3 regions of the Paenibacillus phoenicis genome follow, and region 1 is predicted to be linked to each of the others. Evidence: riboswitches for the same ligand, from Rfam matches in the RefSeq annotation. Region 1 holds a riboswitch; each other region holds the start of a gene.
What was found. A riboswitch is a leader RNA that binds a small molecule or an ion and turns the genes downstream of it on or off. The one in region 1 is predicted to bind thiamine pyrophosphate.
Positions count from the first base shown of each region.

Region 2: it holds a riboswitch for thiamine pyrophosphate, as region 1 does, so the genes downstream of both, U9M73_RS12695 (ECF transporter S component) here and U9M73_RS10125 (thiamine phosphate synthase) in region 1, are expected to answer to the same signal.
Region 3: it holds a riboswitch for thiamine pyrophosphate, as region 1 does, so the genes downstream of both, U9M73_RS20520 (ABC transporter substrate-binding protein) here and U9M73_RS10125 (thiamine phosphate synthase) in region 1, are expected to answer to the same signal.

Region 1 is NZ_JAYERP010000001.1:2,139,966-2,144,892, reverse strand. It holds gene U9M73_RS10145 (YkvI family membrane protein) at 1-704, shown strand, start outside; gene thiH (2-iminoacetate synthase ThiH) at 878-1,993, opposite strand; gene U9M73_RS10135 (thiazole synthase) at 1,997-2,776, opposite strand; gene thiS (sulfur carrier protein ThiS) at 2,781-2,984, opposite strand; gene U9M73_RS10125 (thiamine phosphate synthase) at 2,990-3,634, opposite strand; TPP riboswitch at 3,749-3,851, opposite strand; gene U9M73_RS10120 (FUSC family protein) at 4,073-4,927, shown strand, end outside.
Region 2 is NZ_JAYERP010000001.1:2,692,881-2,697,807, forward strand. It holds gene U9M73_RS12690 (ABC transporter ATP-binding protein) at 1-1,253, opposite strand, end outside; gene U9M73_RS12695 (ECF transporter S component) at 1,253-1,858, opposite strand; TPP riboswitch at 1,967-2,078, opposite strand; gene asd (archaetidylserine decarboxylase) at 2,260-3,057, shown strand; gene U9M73_RS12705 (DUF4097 family beta strand repeat-containing protein) at 3,100-4,035, opposite strand; gene U9M73_RS12710 (helix-turn-helix domain-containing protein) at 4,245-4,927, opposite strand, start outside.
Region 3 is NZ_JAYERP010000001.1:4,387,151-4,392,077, forward strand. It holds gene U9M73_RS20510 (ABC transporter permease) at 1-471, opposite strand, end outside; gene U9M73_RS20515 (MTH1187 family thiamine-binding protein) at 468-761, opposite strand; gene U9M73_RS20520 (ABC transporter substrate-binding protein) at 819-1,856, opposite strand; TPP riboswitch at 2,042-2,154, opposite strand; gene U9M73_RS20525 (cold-shock protein) at 2,461-2,661, shown strand; gene U9M73_RS20530 (cold-shock protein) at 2,834-3,055, shown strand; gene U9M73_RS20535 (CcdC family protein) at 3,246-3,737, opposite strand; gene U9M73_RS20540 (beta-propeller fold lactonase family protein) at 3,889-4,927, shown strand, end outside.

The sequences.
Region 1 (4,927 bases):
TTCAGCTGCCTTATCAACTCGGGATCATCGTGAGTATCGTCTTGAGCTATCTGGTGATGACAAAGGGGATGAACGGTATCGTGGTTGTGAATGTGCTGGTTGTGCCGATGATTCTTCTATTTACGAGCTTGATTGCGTTCCGCGCGATTGAGCCGGAAGGTCTGTTCGGGATCAACGGCTTCCAGCTGCAACAACTGGAAAGTTACAAGTGGGTGCTGAGCCCATTTGTGTATGCTGCCCTCAACTTTGCTTTTATCCAGGCTGTGTTGATTCCGCTGGGGAGCGAGGTTCAGGAGGAGAGTACATTAAAATGGGGCGGCTTTTGGGGTGGTATCGGGCTTGGCTCTATGCTGTTGATTTACCATATTGCTTTGAATTCCCGGATGCCTGAAATGCTTAGTTACGAGATTCCGATGGCGGTCATCGTCCGCGACCTCGGCCCGTTTCTGCATGTGCTGTTTCTGTTAGTGCTCTATGGCGAGATATTTACGACCCTGATCGGCAATGTCTTTGGCGTCACGCGACAGCTGCAAAGCCTCTATCAGGTGCCCAAAAACATGACCATGCTGATCATCTTAGTTGCTTGCTTTGTGATTAGCCAGGCTGGTTTTGCTTCCTTATTAACATACCTGTACCCCATGTTTGGATATATTGGGATGCTGCTGCTTATTTTATTGGCGTTCCGGCGGTTGCCTCTTCGTTAAGCTTCCTGTTTCCATGTGCTGCTGAAAATATCACGGAACCGATTCACCTGCGGGTTTATACTGGGGAAACCGCTGGCGGAATGGATCGTGTCGATTTTTCGCTGATATAGATGAGAAGAAGAGCCGGACATTTCCCTGGATGCAGGGAAGGTCCGGCTCGATTGATGTTCGCCCTAGCTTTCAGTTGGGACTAAGATATCCCAGTCTTTAAACACAGGCTGCAGTCCGTTTTGATAGAGCATTTCCCGGATTTCGGCTACGCTACGCTCATCGGATATTTGAAACTGCGGGGTGCCGCCCCCTTGGGAGTGGCCCCCAACGGCCGTGGATACACCAGCTGACATCTTGGTCACCCCAAGGCGAACCAGTCTGTCACGTAACCGGGCAGGCTCCCGGCTGGATAAGGTGATCCCGGCCCGCGGCAGAAAGAGACGGTAGGCGAGCATCACCTGTACCAAAGCCCGATCGGTCACCTGGGCATCCGGTTCGTAATCTCCGAGAAAAGGGCGGAAGCGCGGAATCGATAAGCTGATCTCACAACCTGGATACTTGGTTTGCAAATAATCCGCGTGCATGGCGGCAAAGAAGGCTTCCTGTCTCCAATCGTACAAGCCAAGTAATGCCCCGATATTCACGGCCCGGTAACCTGCAGCACATCCGCGTTCCGGGGCATCCAGCCGATTTCGATAATTGCGCTTGGGGCCTTTGATATGGAGTTTGGCATACGTTTCCCGGTGGTAGACCTCTTGGAATACCGTCAGGCTGTCTACGCCTGCCGCAGCTAGCTCCTGATATTCGGAGACAGACAGCGGGTTCACCTCAATGCCGATGGATGAAAAATAATTGCGCAGCACCTTCACGCAGTCTCTTAAGTATTCGACCGGGGAATCTTTGCGGGATTCACCGGTTAACAGCAGGATATGACGGATCCCGGTTGCCGCAATCGCCTCAGCTTCCCGTTCGACCTCTTGCATGTCTAATTTTTTTCGTGGAAAATCATAGATCGAACTAAAGCTGCAATACTCACAGTGGTTCACACAATAATCGGACACATACATCGGGGTAAACAATTGGATCACGTTCCCGAATTGGCTTTGGGTGATCCGCTGTGCCTGTTGGGCCATCTCCTCCAAATGTCGATCAGCCGCTGGTGACAGCAAGACTAGCAGATCCTCCGCATCAAGCTTAGGCTTGCTAAGCGCCCGCCATACATCTGCATCGCTGTAACCTTGAAGCCGCTGTGGAAAGGGGAAGCCTTCCCAGGATTGGATTTTGTCATAGAAGCTCATCCCTTAGGCCTTCACTTCATCCAGAAATCCGGTTAGCGGGGAAGACGCTACCGCGTTTTGCTCCACCGGTCCCAGCCCGGCCAGATGGGCTAATCTGCCGGCTATAACGGCTGCGCGGAACGCTTCAGCCATGCCCAGCGGATCGCGGGCGGTTGCAATCGCCGTATTTAAGAGGACAGCCGCTGCGCCCATTTCCATTGCTTCCGCTGCCTCTGACGGCTTGCCGATCCCGGCGTCCACGATCACCGGCAGGCCTGCTTCCTCGATCAGGATCTGAATCAATTCCTTCGTCCGCAGACCGCGGTTGCTGCCAATCGGTGACCCGAGTGGCATGACGGCAGCGGCTCCAGCCTCCCTTAACCGGAGAGCGGCTGACAAATCCGGGCTCATATAAGGAAGGACAACGAACCCTTCCGCGGCCAATACCTCGGTTGCTTTAATGGTTTCCACGTTGTCTGGCAGCAAATAACGTTGATCCTGGATGACCTCCAGTTTGATCCAATTGCCCATATCCGCCGCCCTAGCCAATCTGGCGATGCGGATCGCCTCTTCCGCGTTACGGGCGCCGGAGGTGTTCGGCAGCAGCGTCATATGCGAAGGGATATGATGCAGCAGATTTTCCTCCTCCCAATCGGGATTCACTCTTCTTAAAGCGACGGTGATGACTTCTGCTCCTGAACGTTCGATCACTTCGGGAATTAAGGTATTGCGATTATATTTGCCAGTACCGATAAAGAGACGGCTGGACAAAGCCTTGCCGCCAATATGGAATAAGTCCTGCATAGGATCAACCTCCCCCAACAAAATGGACTAGCTCAATACGATCCCCATCCGATAACGGGGTCACGTCATAGTCTTCCTTTCGTATAACTGTACCGTTTAGTTCAACCAACAGCTTTCGGTCCTTCCATGGGGGCTCTGCTAATAAATCGGCCAGTGTGACACAGCTTTCGTTGATCGTCGTCTCTTTCCCATTCAGACGAACCTGCACGTGGTTCACCCCCTTTCCAGCCAAGCTGTCTGCATTGCCTCGCGATATGCTTGGGCTTCTTCTGCCGGGTCCGGTGCATGAAACAACCTTGTCATGACGGCAATCCCTTGAGCGCCGCAGCGGATGATCTCTCCCGCTTGATCCGGTCGGATGCCTCCAATGGCGATCATCGGAACCGGGCAAGCCTTCGCCGTAGCAGTTAATGCCTCCAGCCCTCTGCCGGGAAGTCCGGGTTTGCTGGAGGTATCGTACACATGTCCGAACAGGCAATAATCCGCTCCATCTACGGCGGCCTGCACCGTTTCTTCCACCGAATGAACCGACCTGCCCAAGCGCATCCCGCTGGCTAACGGACGAGCGGAGTCCACCGGAAGACTATGGCCGGCTAAGTGGACATTCACTGCCCGCGCGGCCAAGGCCACGTCCAGCCGATCGTTCACGACAATTTTGTTCAGCGGAATGCCTGATTCGAACATTTGTTGAATGATCTCCAGCTGACCTTTCGCGGTGAGCTGCTTATCCCGCACATGAATGTAATCCAAGTAGGGAAGGGCCTTGAGGGATACCCTGAGCAGTTCGGATACGTGGATGGGAGAGATGGAGATCAGATGCAGTTCGGGTGCGGTTAGCGTTAATTTTTGGCTCGTCATATTCATCCCCTCTCAGGTTAGAAATCCAATGCAAAAAAGCCCCCTCCGCAAGGAGGGGGCTAAGTTCAGCAACAGAAGGAATAAGCCTAAATAGACTTATGTTCTGGTTCATACATGCTTTACGCTCCACTTCCCTACGCAGGTCTTAACCCGTTCAGGTTCAAAGGGTCCAAATCTTTCGATTCATCTCAGCCTTGCGGCTCCCCTAGTGTCGATCGATTTAGAATTGTCATGTTTACTATACACGGGGATCCAGATAATTACAACCGTTGAATTGGATTGGTGTTAAGCTGCCTGCTTTAAGCCGTTTCCAAGAAATTTTCATGAAAATGTCACGATTTATCGCAAAAATAGCCGTTTTGTGATGTTTAATTAAATTGAAGCGAATTAAAAACATCCTCTATAATACGGTCGGAGCTTGATTGGGGAGTGATGAGATTGAAATGGACGATTGGTTTACGCAATCTCAAGACAGGGCTAGCCATCTGTTTGTGTGTGATCGTTGCAGCGTTATTGCGCCTGGAGTATCCTTTTTACGCCGCGATCGCAACGATCATTTCCATGGAAAATTCGGTCACCAACTCATTTACGGCCGGGAAACATCGGACGATGGGGACGTTTGTTGGGGCGATCGTGGGTGCAGGTTTCGCCATGATTGAGCCTGGGAACGCGGTGTATTGCGCGTTAGGCGTCATCGTCGTAATCTATGTCTGCAATTTGCTGAAATGGAATAAGTCAATATCCATCGGGTGTATCGTTTTTTTAGCTATCATGTTGAATCTTCAGCCGGGTGAAAGTCCGATTTTTTATGGGATTAACCGGATCACAGACACATTGGTTGGTATTGCTGTTGCTGTGATCGTCAATTTGGTCGTCTTCCCCCCTAAACATGAGGCCGATTTGGAAAAGGCGCGGAAAGCCGTCGCTAAGCGGATGGCCGATTTATTCGGGCAGATCACGAAGTGCCGGGAAGTCGTCGATTTGGAGAGTTTTCGTGCGGAGCTAGGTTGCCTGGAGAAATATTATCAGCTTTGCAAAGAGGAATTCCATCTGACTCGAGATCTCAGCGAATCGATGGAGCACATCGGCAAAGAAATTGAATCCTATCGCCATATCTATGAGCATTTGGTGATTTTGCAGCAGCTGCTTGCCGAGCATCGACTGTTGCTGGTCGAGGCCGATCATGAACGGAGCGACTCAGCAGAGGTAGGAAACCGTAGTGAAGAGCAGCAGTACAAGATCGAAACCGTCTATGAGTACCACGCGGATTGGATATACGCTGAGCTGCAGAAG
Region 2 (4,927 bases), 550 kb from region 1:
TTCTGGCCCAGCGACAACTGGTAAGGATGCCGCATCTCCAAGCCGGTTAGACCAAACTGCTCCAGATACGCCGTCACCCGACGGTTCAGCGCATCGCCGCCAAGTCCGTCCTCCCTCAGCGAGAAGGCGACTTCGTCCACCACCCGATCGGCGACAAACTGAAACTCCGGATTCTGGAACACAAATCCGATCTCACGAGCGGTCGACTCCAGCAATCGTCTGCGGGCACGGCGGCTGAGCTTCCCTGTCTCGATCCGCTTTCCCTGCAGCACGAATGCTCCCTCTGATGGCAACAAGCCGATCAGGCTGAGCAACAGCGAGCTTTTCCCAGCACCGTTAGGTCCTGTGATCGCAATCCAATCCCCGGGATACACGGCGGCTTGCCCGACTTCAATCACCGGCCGCCCTTGCCGGAACCCGCAAAAATCGGTCAGTTCCACGGCGGCAGGTCCATCCAATCGCCGTTCATCTTTCACCGGCTCTAGCAATCGACGGCCGGCTTCGGTGGCAAAATACGCCTCCCAGACGCCGGGATACCAGATCCCAAACTCAATGAGCTCGGAACGGTACGTGTCAAACACTACGTCCGGTGCCCCCTCGCCCAGCACCTGCCCGTCCGGTCCAAACAACACGACGCGGTCAACGAGACCCAGTGCCGTCAACTCCTCGATCCGGTGCTCCACGATAATCAAGGTGCGATCCTCGGCCACCTTGGCGATCGCTTGCCAGATTTGCTCGCGGCCCTGCGGGTCCAGCAAAGCCGAAGGCTCATCCAGCAGCAGCACCTCCGGATCGCCAAGCAGCACCGATGCGAGCGCCAACCGTTGCTTCATCCCTTGGGACAGCGAATCGATCGGCACATGGATCTCAGGCAGGTCCAGGCCCACCTTGGCCAATGCGGCCTGCATCCGCGCGGGCATATCCTGCTTCGGCACGCCTAAATTTTCTAAGGCAAAAGCCAACTCCTCATCCACATAAGGCATACAAAACTGCGTATCCGGATCCTGGAACAGAAAGCGCCACGACGAGGGAAGCTGCTGCGCGGACGTGCGCATCGGAATCTCTACCAAGTCTGGAATGATGCCGCTCAGCACCTGGAGCAGCGTCGATTTGCCGCATCCGCTGGGACCCAGCAGCAGCACATGCTCCCCGCGCCGCACCGAGAAATCCAAATCCTTAAACACAAACCGGTCTTCACCCGGGAACTTGAGCCGCAGCTCCCGGACCTCAGCTGCCGTCGTTTCCTTCCGCATCAGTCATTCAACGCCGCATAGTCTTTCGGATCAACCGGTCGCAGCAGCGTCGTAACCCCTGTCGCCTCTACGGCCTTCACGACGGCATAAGCGAAGTACCCGCAGATCAGCGCCGAGCTGACGGCCCGCATCGCATATTTGGCGGTCAAGAGCCATGGCTCGTAATCCTGCACATATCCGTAGAAGAAATCCGGGATAACCGAACCCACGGCAGCTCCGATCCCGGCTAATGCAGCAACGGAGCCGGAAAATTTCCGATACCGGAACGCAGCGAACACCAGCTCCGCCCCTAAGCCTTGCAGCACGCTGTAAAGAATCAGCTGAACTCCCCATTCGCTGCCGAACAAAATTTCCACATGGGCCGCAGCGACCTCCGCGATCAACGCCACCCCCGGTTTGCGGATCAGCAAGAACACCAGCGTTGCAGCCAGGAACCACATTCCGTACACCAGTTCATCGGCCTGGAAGAACAGGGGGGAGAACAAATTGTACACCGAGCTCCAGAAGTGATACACCACGCCCAGCACCAACGAAACCAACACCGTCACCAGCACATCGCTTAGCTTGAGGCCACGCCCCGTTCTTTTTTGAACAACCTCCGACATCTTCATCTCTCCTCTTGATCATTTGGTTTAAATCCTCGCATCGTAAAAAAAACCGCCTGAATAAGCTCAGACGGCGGTCAGGTCACGGGGGCGCACGTAGGCACAAAAAGTCCCGGACGATCGATTCTCTACGCTGGCATTATCCAGATCAGATTAACGGTCCGCGGCGCAATATGCCGCTATCTCAGCCTGATTCGCTCAAGCCCCCGTATCCCTATGCGATTGATATAAACATACACCAACTCCGCCCAGGCATCAAGCCTAAATTTGTACAAATCTGTAAACTAGGAGTTACCCGTCCTGTATTGATTTCGGCCTGATTCTGTGTCAAGATAAGCGGAAGTGGCAACGAATTCATCAATACCAATGCAGCATTACTGGACAGACTAGGAGGATGCGATTTGGCCGCGACATGGATGAAATGGATGACAGAGCTCTCCTCCCGGAAATGGTTATCCCGGTTGATGGGCAAGTTCTCCCATTCGGGGGTTAGCCGAGCAATGATCCCTTTTTTCGCAAAATCGTATGGCATTCCGCTGCATGAAGCGGAGAAGGAGCTTCGGGAATATCGCACGTTAAACGAGTTCTTCACCCGCAAATTAAAGCCGGGCATGCGCCCGCTGCACGCGGAGCCGGGAGTGATGATCAGTCCAGTGGACGCGCTGATTACGTTTATGGGCGAGGTGCAATCCGGCACGATCTTGAACGTCAAAGGACAGGATTATTCCTTGGAAGCGCTGCTGGACGGCTCCCCTCGTGTAGAATTGTACAAACACGGTTACGCCTTTGTTCTTTATCTGAGTCCTACCGATTATCACCGGATTCACGCACCCGTGACGGGCAAGAAGCTGGAATGCGAGCACATCAAAGGCCGGGTCTACCCGGTGAACGATTTTGGCATGCGCCATATGAAGAAGGTGTTGTGCCGAAACGAACGCTTGATCACTTACATTTCCCACGACTATGGGGAAATCGCCCTCGTGAAGGTCGGCGCGATGAACGTGAGCAGCATCCAGTACACCGACCCTTCGGCAAAATCCTGGGAGCAAGGCGACGACCTGGCTTATTTCGAGTTTGGATCCACCGTCGTTCTGCTCACCCAGAACGGCACCTTCACCCCATTGCCTGAACTTGCGCCCGGACAGAAGGTACGGATGGGCGAAGCGCTGGGCCGGTTTAACTCCGCAAAACCAAGCTAATTCAGTGATCATCGCCCGCCGGCTTCGGCCGGCTCTTCCCCTTTATTGCACCGTAATGCTGCCGATGGAAGTCTCCAGCGCGACCAACGGCCCTCCGCCGCCCCGCTCGCTTCGTCCCTTCGCGGCTCCAATGACTTCGCCCAGTTCGCTGGACGTTTCGAGATCGCAGGCTAACGACGGATCAAGCGTTGCCGTGATGCTGCCAACATCGGTGATGGCTTGAAGCTGACCGCCCGTATCCAGCGTGAGAATATCTAGATTGATGCTGCCGGTGGCTGTACGGATCGATGAATCCCCGGACAGACGTGCATCCTCGACCCGAATCGACCCGACCTCTCCCTTCAGCCGGTAGGTTCCCGTAAGCCCGCTCGCCGCGATCTCCCCGACATGGTTCGTGACTTCAAACTCCTGAATCCCGGCAGGGACCTCAACGACATAATCGATGCGGAATTCGGTAAAATGCAGCTCCTTCTGCGCCCAATCCCATAAATTTTGGTCCGGCGCGCCTTTGGCGTGCACGCGCACCTGAGCCGTATTGCCCTGAGAGGTGACGGTCACCTCGCTCTGTTCAAACAACGTATCCAGCTTCTCCTTACGTGCCGGCAGATCCGCGGCCTGGATGGTCGCTTTCACCACGATCTGATCGGACGTGCCTTCCTTCAACTCAAGACGCCCTACGGCATTCTCCAGCTGCAGCTTGCTGGCGTTGCCGATGGCTTCGCTTGTCGAAAGGTCATGCGAGCGTCCCGTGAACGTCAAATCGTCCTTCCACTCGTCTGCGGCCAGCGCCACCGACTGCTGCACGGATGCCGCGGTCTCGCTAATCGATTGGCTTATCGAATCAACGGTATTCCCCAAGGTCTGCCCCCATTGCTGCTGCAGCGTTTCATTTTCCGCCGGACCGCAACCTGAAGCCAGGGCCAGAAGTACGGCCGATGCCGCCAGCCATGCGATTTGGGATGTACGTTTCTTTCGCATTTTCGTCCTCCTTCTATTTCCATCTATCCTGAGCTTATATCAAGGTTCCCGTGAACCACCACAGGCGCGGGACCGGTTTGCTCCCTAGACTTTGGTCAAGGAGACGGTTCGCAGGGCAAGCGGAAAAACCGCCGAGCATGAAGCCCGGCGGTCGATAAATGAAGCTTATTTAACTTTAGGGTGGGTTGGGTTAGATTAGAGTAGCCTGCTTAGCGGATTTCGGACGGGCTTTTTCCCGTATATTGTTTGAACTGGCGACTGAAGAAGAAGATATCCCGATACCCCAGCGCATCCGCAACCTCGGTCACATTCATGCCGGCATGCAGGAGCAAATGCTGCGCCCGGTCGATCCTTGACTTGATGATGTAAGACTGCACGGACATCCCGATAATTTCCTTGAATTTAATCGAGAAATAGCGCGGGGATAAGCCCGCCCGGGCAGCCAAATCCTGCACTTTGTGGGGAAGTCCGGGATGTTGCAGCACATAATTCGCCACTTCATGAATCACTTCATGCAGTTGGTTGCTGACCTTCTTCTCCACCGGCACTTGCCGCTCCTCCCGCAGCAAATGGATCAACAGCTGCTTGAGAATCAGCTGGGCCTCCTCCTCGGCGGCATAGGCTTTCATCAAGAATAAACGGACGTAACGAGACAACATATATTCGAAATCCAGCGTATCCTCCAGTACGCGGTAGGGACCCGGCACTTCCGTCACGGGCTCATGGACGTCGAAATGAATGTACGTCAGCACCAGCGGTTTCTGCGGGTTGTGCGTGGCACTGGTGTGATCCCCTTTTCGGAACAGGAAGCAGCTGCCTTTACTGACCGGAATGGGTTGGTCGTTCAGGACAACCGTACCTTCACCGCTCCACACATAGAAGAGATCATAAT
Region 3 (4,927 bases), 2.2 Mb from region 1:
CATTCGCATATAATCGAGCATCGCCCGATCCGTGCGGCTCAGTCCGTCCATGGCCGCCACGGCGACAGGGAAGAAGCAGACGAGCGTAATGACGATAATCTTCGGCAGGATGCCAAATCCAAACCAGATCATCAGCAGCGGCGCCAGCGCAATGGTTGGCACGTTTTGACTTAGGATGATCAGCGGATATAGCGACGCCTTCAGAAACGGGACATAATGCAGGACAAACGCCGTCAGCAAGCCTACGAGCGTCCCGATGGCAAAGCCGATAAACATCAGCCGCAGCGTCGCCGCCGTGTGTTCCCCTAAGCTGGCCGCACCGGCAGCCGCTTCACGACCGATATCCACCGGGCTGGGGAGAATCCACTTCTCGATGTGGAACCAGGCGGTAGCGCCCTGCCAGATCAGCAAAAACAAGATGACCGCCACGAGGGGCGGCCAGATGTTGTGCCAAAGGCTGCGGAGATTCATGGCCGATATTTTTCAATCAGCTTATCCATGCTGACGCCTTTGGGATTGTACGAAATTTTAATTTGCGAAATGATGCCCGTACTGCCGAACTCAATGACGGCTTCGTTCATTTTCTTCACGATGGCCAGCAGCTCGTCGAGATCCCCCTCCATGGTCGTCTCCAGGGGGTTCACCTGATATTTGACCCCGGATGCTTGAATCACTTCAATGGCCCGGTCTACATAGGGAATGACGTCTTCGCCGTTGGGTGTCTTCGGAATGATCTGAATGCTTAATAACGCGTTTGGCATGGGTGGGTTCATCCTTTCGAATAGGGATTTGGCATCATTGGGTTAAAGTATAGTAAATTATTCGCTTGGCAAAAACTCGTTGGTAAAAGCGGCATCTACGTCAAGCGGTTTTTCCAGCAGCTTGCGATCAAACATCCAATCGGAGTAGTTCTGCCACACTTCTTTCTTCTGCTCGCCCCAGCGCGGAGCATCGTCCTTGTATTTCGGGCTCAGCCATTTTTGACTGGCCACCACCAGGTCCTTGTCGAGCTCCGGTACGGCTTTCAACAGGATCTGCGCCGCTTCTTCCGGATGGTCGATCGCATAATTGTAACCTTTAGACACGGCCCGCATAAAAGCCTTTACCAGCTCGGGGTTGTCCTTGACCGTCTTCTCGTTTGTCACGAGTACCGGGGTGTAGTAGTCCAGCTTCTCGGAGAAATCCTTGACATACAGCATGTCGATCGGCTCGCCCCGCAGCTCGGCCTCAATGCCTGTCCAGGCGTAGAAAATCCAGGCAAAATCAATATCCCGCTTCACTGCCGTAAAATAATCGGCATCCCCGATATTAACGAATTTCACCTTGTTGACATCAGCGCCTTGCAGGTCCATGATCGATTGGATCACCGCTTGTTCCACCGGAGAGCCCCAGCCGCCGTAGGCTTTGCCTTCGAAGTCTTTAGGCGATTTAATATTCTTGTCTACGGGGGCAGCGAAGCCGGACGTATTGTGCTGAATGATCGCGGCAATCGAGACGAGCGGGACGCCTTGGATCCGGCTTTGAGTTACGTTCTCCTGCACGCTGACGCCAAACGGCACCTCTCCGGAGGCAACCATCGCCTCAGCACCGCCGGAACCGGGCAGGAGGATGTCCACATTCAGCCCTTCCTCGGCGAAATAGCCTTGATCCTTGGCGACGTAAAGCCCGGTGTGGTTCGTATTCGGGCTCCAGTCGAGCACGACTTTAACATCTTGCAGCTCTGTGTTAGAACCTTGATTTGGTGCGGCGGCTTCGGTATTTTGCCCGCTTGGGTTTCCGGCTTTCGCCTTCCCGGCGCTGTTCCCATTCGCTCCGCCGCAGGCGGACAATATCAGCAGCAAGCAACCGAGAAACATGGCCAGTGCGGTACGTACTTGAACTTTCACGACTTCTACTCTCCTTCGTTGGTGTAGATTTCCGCAGCTTGTTCTTGGTATAACCCTGGATGTGCGTCCTTAAGCGTAACTTCCAACTTCCGGATACAAAAAAACGTCCCGGATCCGGGACGCAATAGGCAATGGAAATGACATGTAAAATAAGTTCATCACCATGGTATGGCTCCCTACGCTGGCATTATCCAGATCAGGTTGAAGGGTCAGTATCTTGGAGGGATACACTCTCAGCCGGCCAATTCCAGCACCCCTGAACAATATGACTGCAGATTACATCTGTCATTATAGTTTTCGCCAACTGGATTTGTCCAGTCTTTCCGGACCAGCTTGCAAAAACCAGGGGATTTGCTTTTTATCTGGCAAAAGGATATAATGAGTTCAAATCATGGTTTTGAAAGAGGATATCATTCACGCATTGAAAAGGGTGTCACTTTATAAAACTGGAACTTTTTTCAATGTGTGAATTTTTTTTATACAAGTGGTGCATGTTCAATAAGGGTCAGCCTTTATTGAGCGACTTCTGTTAAAAAAATGAATCATGTTAATCTTGAAACAGGAGGTATTCCCCATGGAAACCGGAACAGTGAAATGGTTTAACGCTGAGAAAGGTTTTGGCTTCATCGAAGTGGAAGGCGGAAATGACGTATTCGTTCATTTCAGCGCAATCACCGGCGAAGGCTTCAAAACCCTCGACGAAGGCCAACGCGTACAATTCAACGTGGTTCAAGGCAACCGCGGCCCGCAAGCCGAGAACGTTGTAAAACTGTAAGTTAGTTAGGAACTGCTCTTAATGCGTGCTCGCATTAAGGGCAGTTTTTCTTCGCGAAGATCATTCATGAGGTTAATTTTTCAGAAGTCCGCTTCTGATGGTACATATAAAGCTGCAACAATTACATCGATTCACCTGGTTGGAACGTTCACCTTGAAGAGGAGGGGAATTTATGAACTACCGTAAAAAGACGTTAGAGGAAATTCCTGAGGAAAATACGCCGGTATGGACCTGCACTAGCGATGACTGCAACGGGTGGATGCGGGACAATTTCACCTTTGAATATAGCCCCGTATGTCCGCTCTGCTCGTCCGAGATGGTCATGGGGATGCGCATGCTCCCTCAACTGAGCAATCCAAGCTCCGATCAAAGATCGTCGTCCAAGAAGGCATAGGCGAAAGCTGCTGCCGGAATCGGAGAGCGCGGTGAGCAACAACAGCCGTATTCGCTTCATGCGAGTACGGCTGTTGTTGTATTCATCCGGGTGATAGATTGGAAAGTGATGTAAAAATAAAATCTCCATAAAAGGATTGCATCTATATAGAAAATTTAATATGTTTGAGGTGCTGCAACGGTTTCGTGAATCATGAGGAGGCGGTATTCCCGGTCATTGCCCGGTATTGCTTGAGCATATACAGCCGCCAGCGAATAATCATGCCGTAAGCGAGCAGGAAGAACAGCGCCGCGGTTTGCATGACGGAGACGTATTGTTCTACGGCCTCATGCAGCAAGAGACGGACGACAAGCAGTCCAATCAGGATAAAGATAAAGCTGCGGGAACGTTCCGCGTAAATTTCGCCGCCGATGTTCTCGAACTTGGTTGTCCGAATCAACGGATAGGAGAACAGGAGCCAACCGAAAGCGAAGGCGATTACGCCCCACAGGAGAGGAATGTGCGTTTCCGGCACAACAAACATGAAGAGGCCGGTTGTCATTCCTAGAGGAGGAATGATGATTTTCTTCACCGTGACAGGCCGACGACTGGCTTTCAGACGGATAAACAGAACAGCGACGGCCATGGCCATTGCACCAACGGTAAAGGCGGCTTGCATATAAGAGGGATTCATTAGGTTCATAGAGGTTCCCTTTCTGTAAGTATATAGTATGTATATATTGAGTATTTAGCGAAATGGAATAAAGTGACTAGCGAATAGCGATTCGCGAGAACATTATAACATACTCGTCTGCACTTGTTTCAAACTTGGTAAGGGAAGGGGAAGAAGGAAGATGAATAGCGAATTAACGGTCGCCGTCCATTGCTTGTTGTATTTAGATTCCAAGGAGGATCGCATGGCCAATAGCGAACAGATCGCCTGCAGCGTCGCGACCCATCCGGCCCGTGTACGTAAGGTGCTCAGCCTGCTTCGCCGCCACGACCTGGTGACGACGAAGGAAGGGGCCCGCGGCGGGTACTTGCTAAAGTGCGAGCTTTCGCAGGTTACTCTCGGCGATTTGTACCGCATCTTCGCTCAAGGATCGCTGCATCCCAACTGGTGTTCCGGCAGCGAACACTCTTCCTGTAATATCTCCTCGAACATCCCTGCCGTGATGAACCAGATCTACAGCGGGGCAGAGAAACAGGTGGAGATGTTTTTTGATCGGCTTCCGTTGTCTGAAGTGAAGCAGATGCTGGATGAATTTGAGAAAGAGAAGGAAGAGAAATCGGTGAGCAAGGAAGCTGGACCGAATTGGCACTTTTTTGTGGGTTCTTATGCTGATCGCGGGGAGCCAGGAATTTATCTCTGCGAGCTGCAGAGGGATACCGGCGAGATGCGGGTTATCCACGAGACTGCGGGCCTCACCAACCCTTCCTTTGTGACCTTCGATGCGAAGGGTATGCGATTGTATGCGGTAAGTGAACAGACCGAAGGGCAGGTTGCTGGATTTGCGGTTGATCCTAAGGATGGGAAGCTGACGATGTTGCACAGCGAACGGGCAACGCATGGGGCCGACCCGTGCCATCTGGCTTTGAAATGTGGGCGGGATCCGTTTTTGCTGGTCGCCAACTATTCCAGCGGGCATGTGAATGCCTTTGCACTGGAAGCGGATGGGTCGTTAGGAGAAATGACGGCCCTGATTTGCCATGAGGGAAGTAGTGTAAACCAGGAGCGCCAGGAATCGGCTCATGCTCACAGCATTGTGCCTAGCCATGATGGACGGTTCGCCTTCGTCTCTGACCTGGGAACCGACCAGATAGTGATCTATCGGTTGGAGTGCGGACGGCTAGTAAAGCACGGGGTAACCCATTTGCCGCCGGGGACAGGTC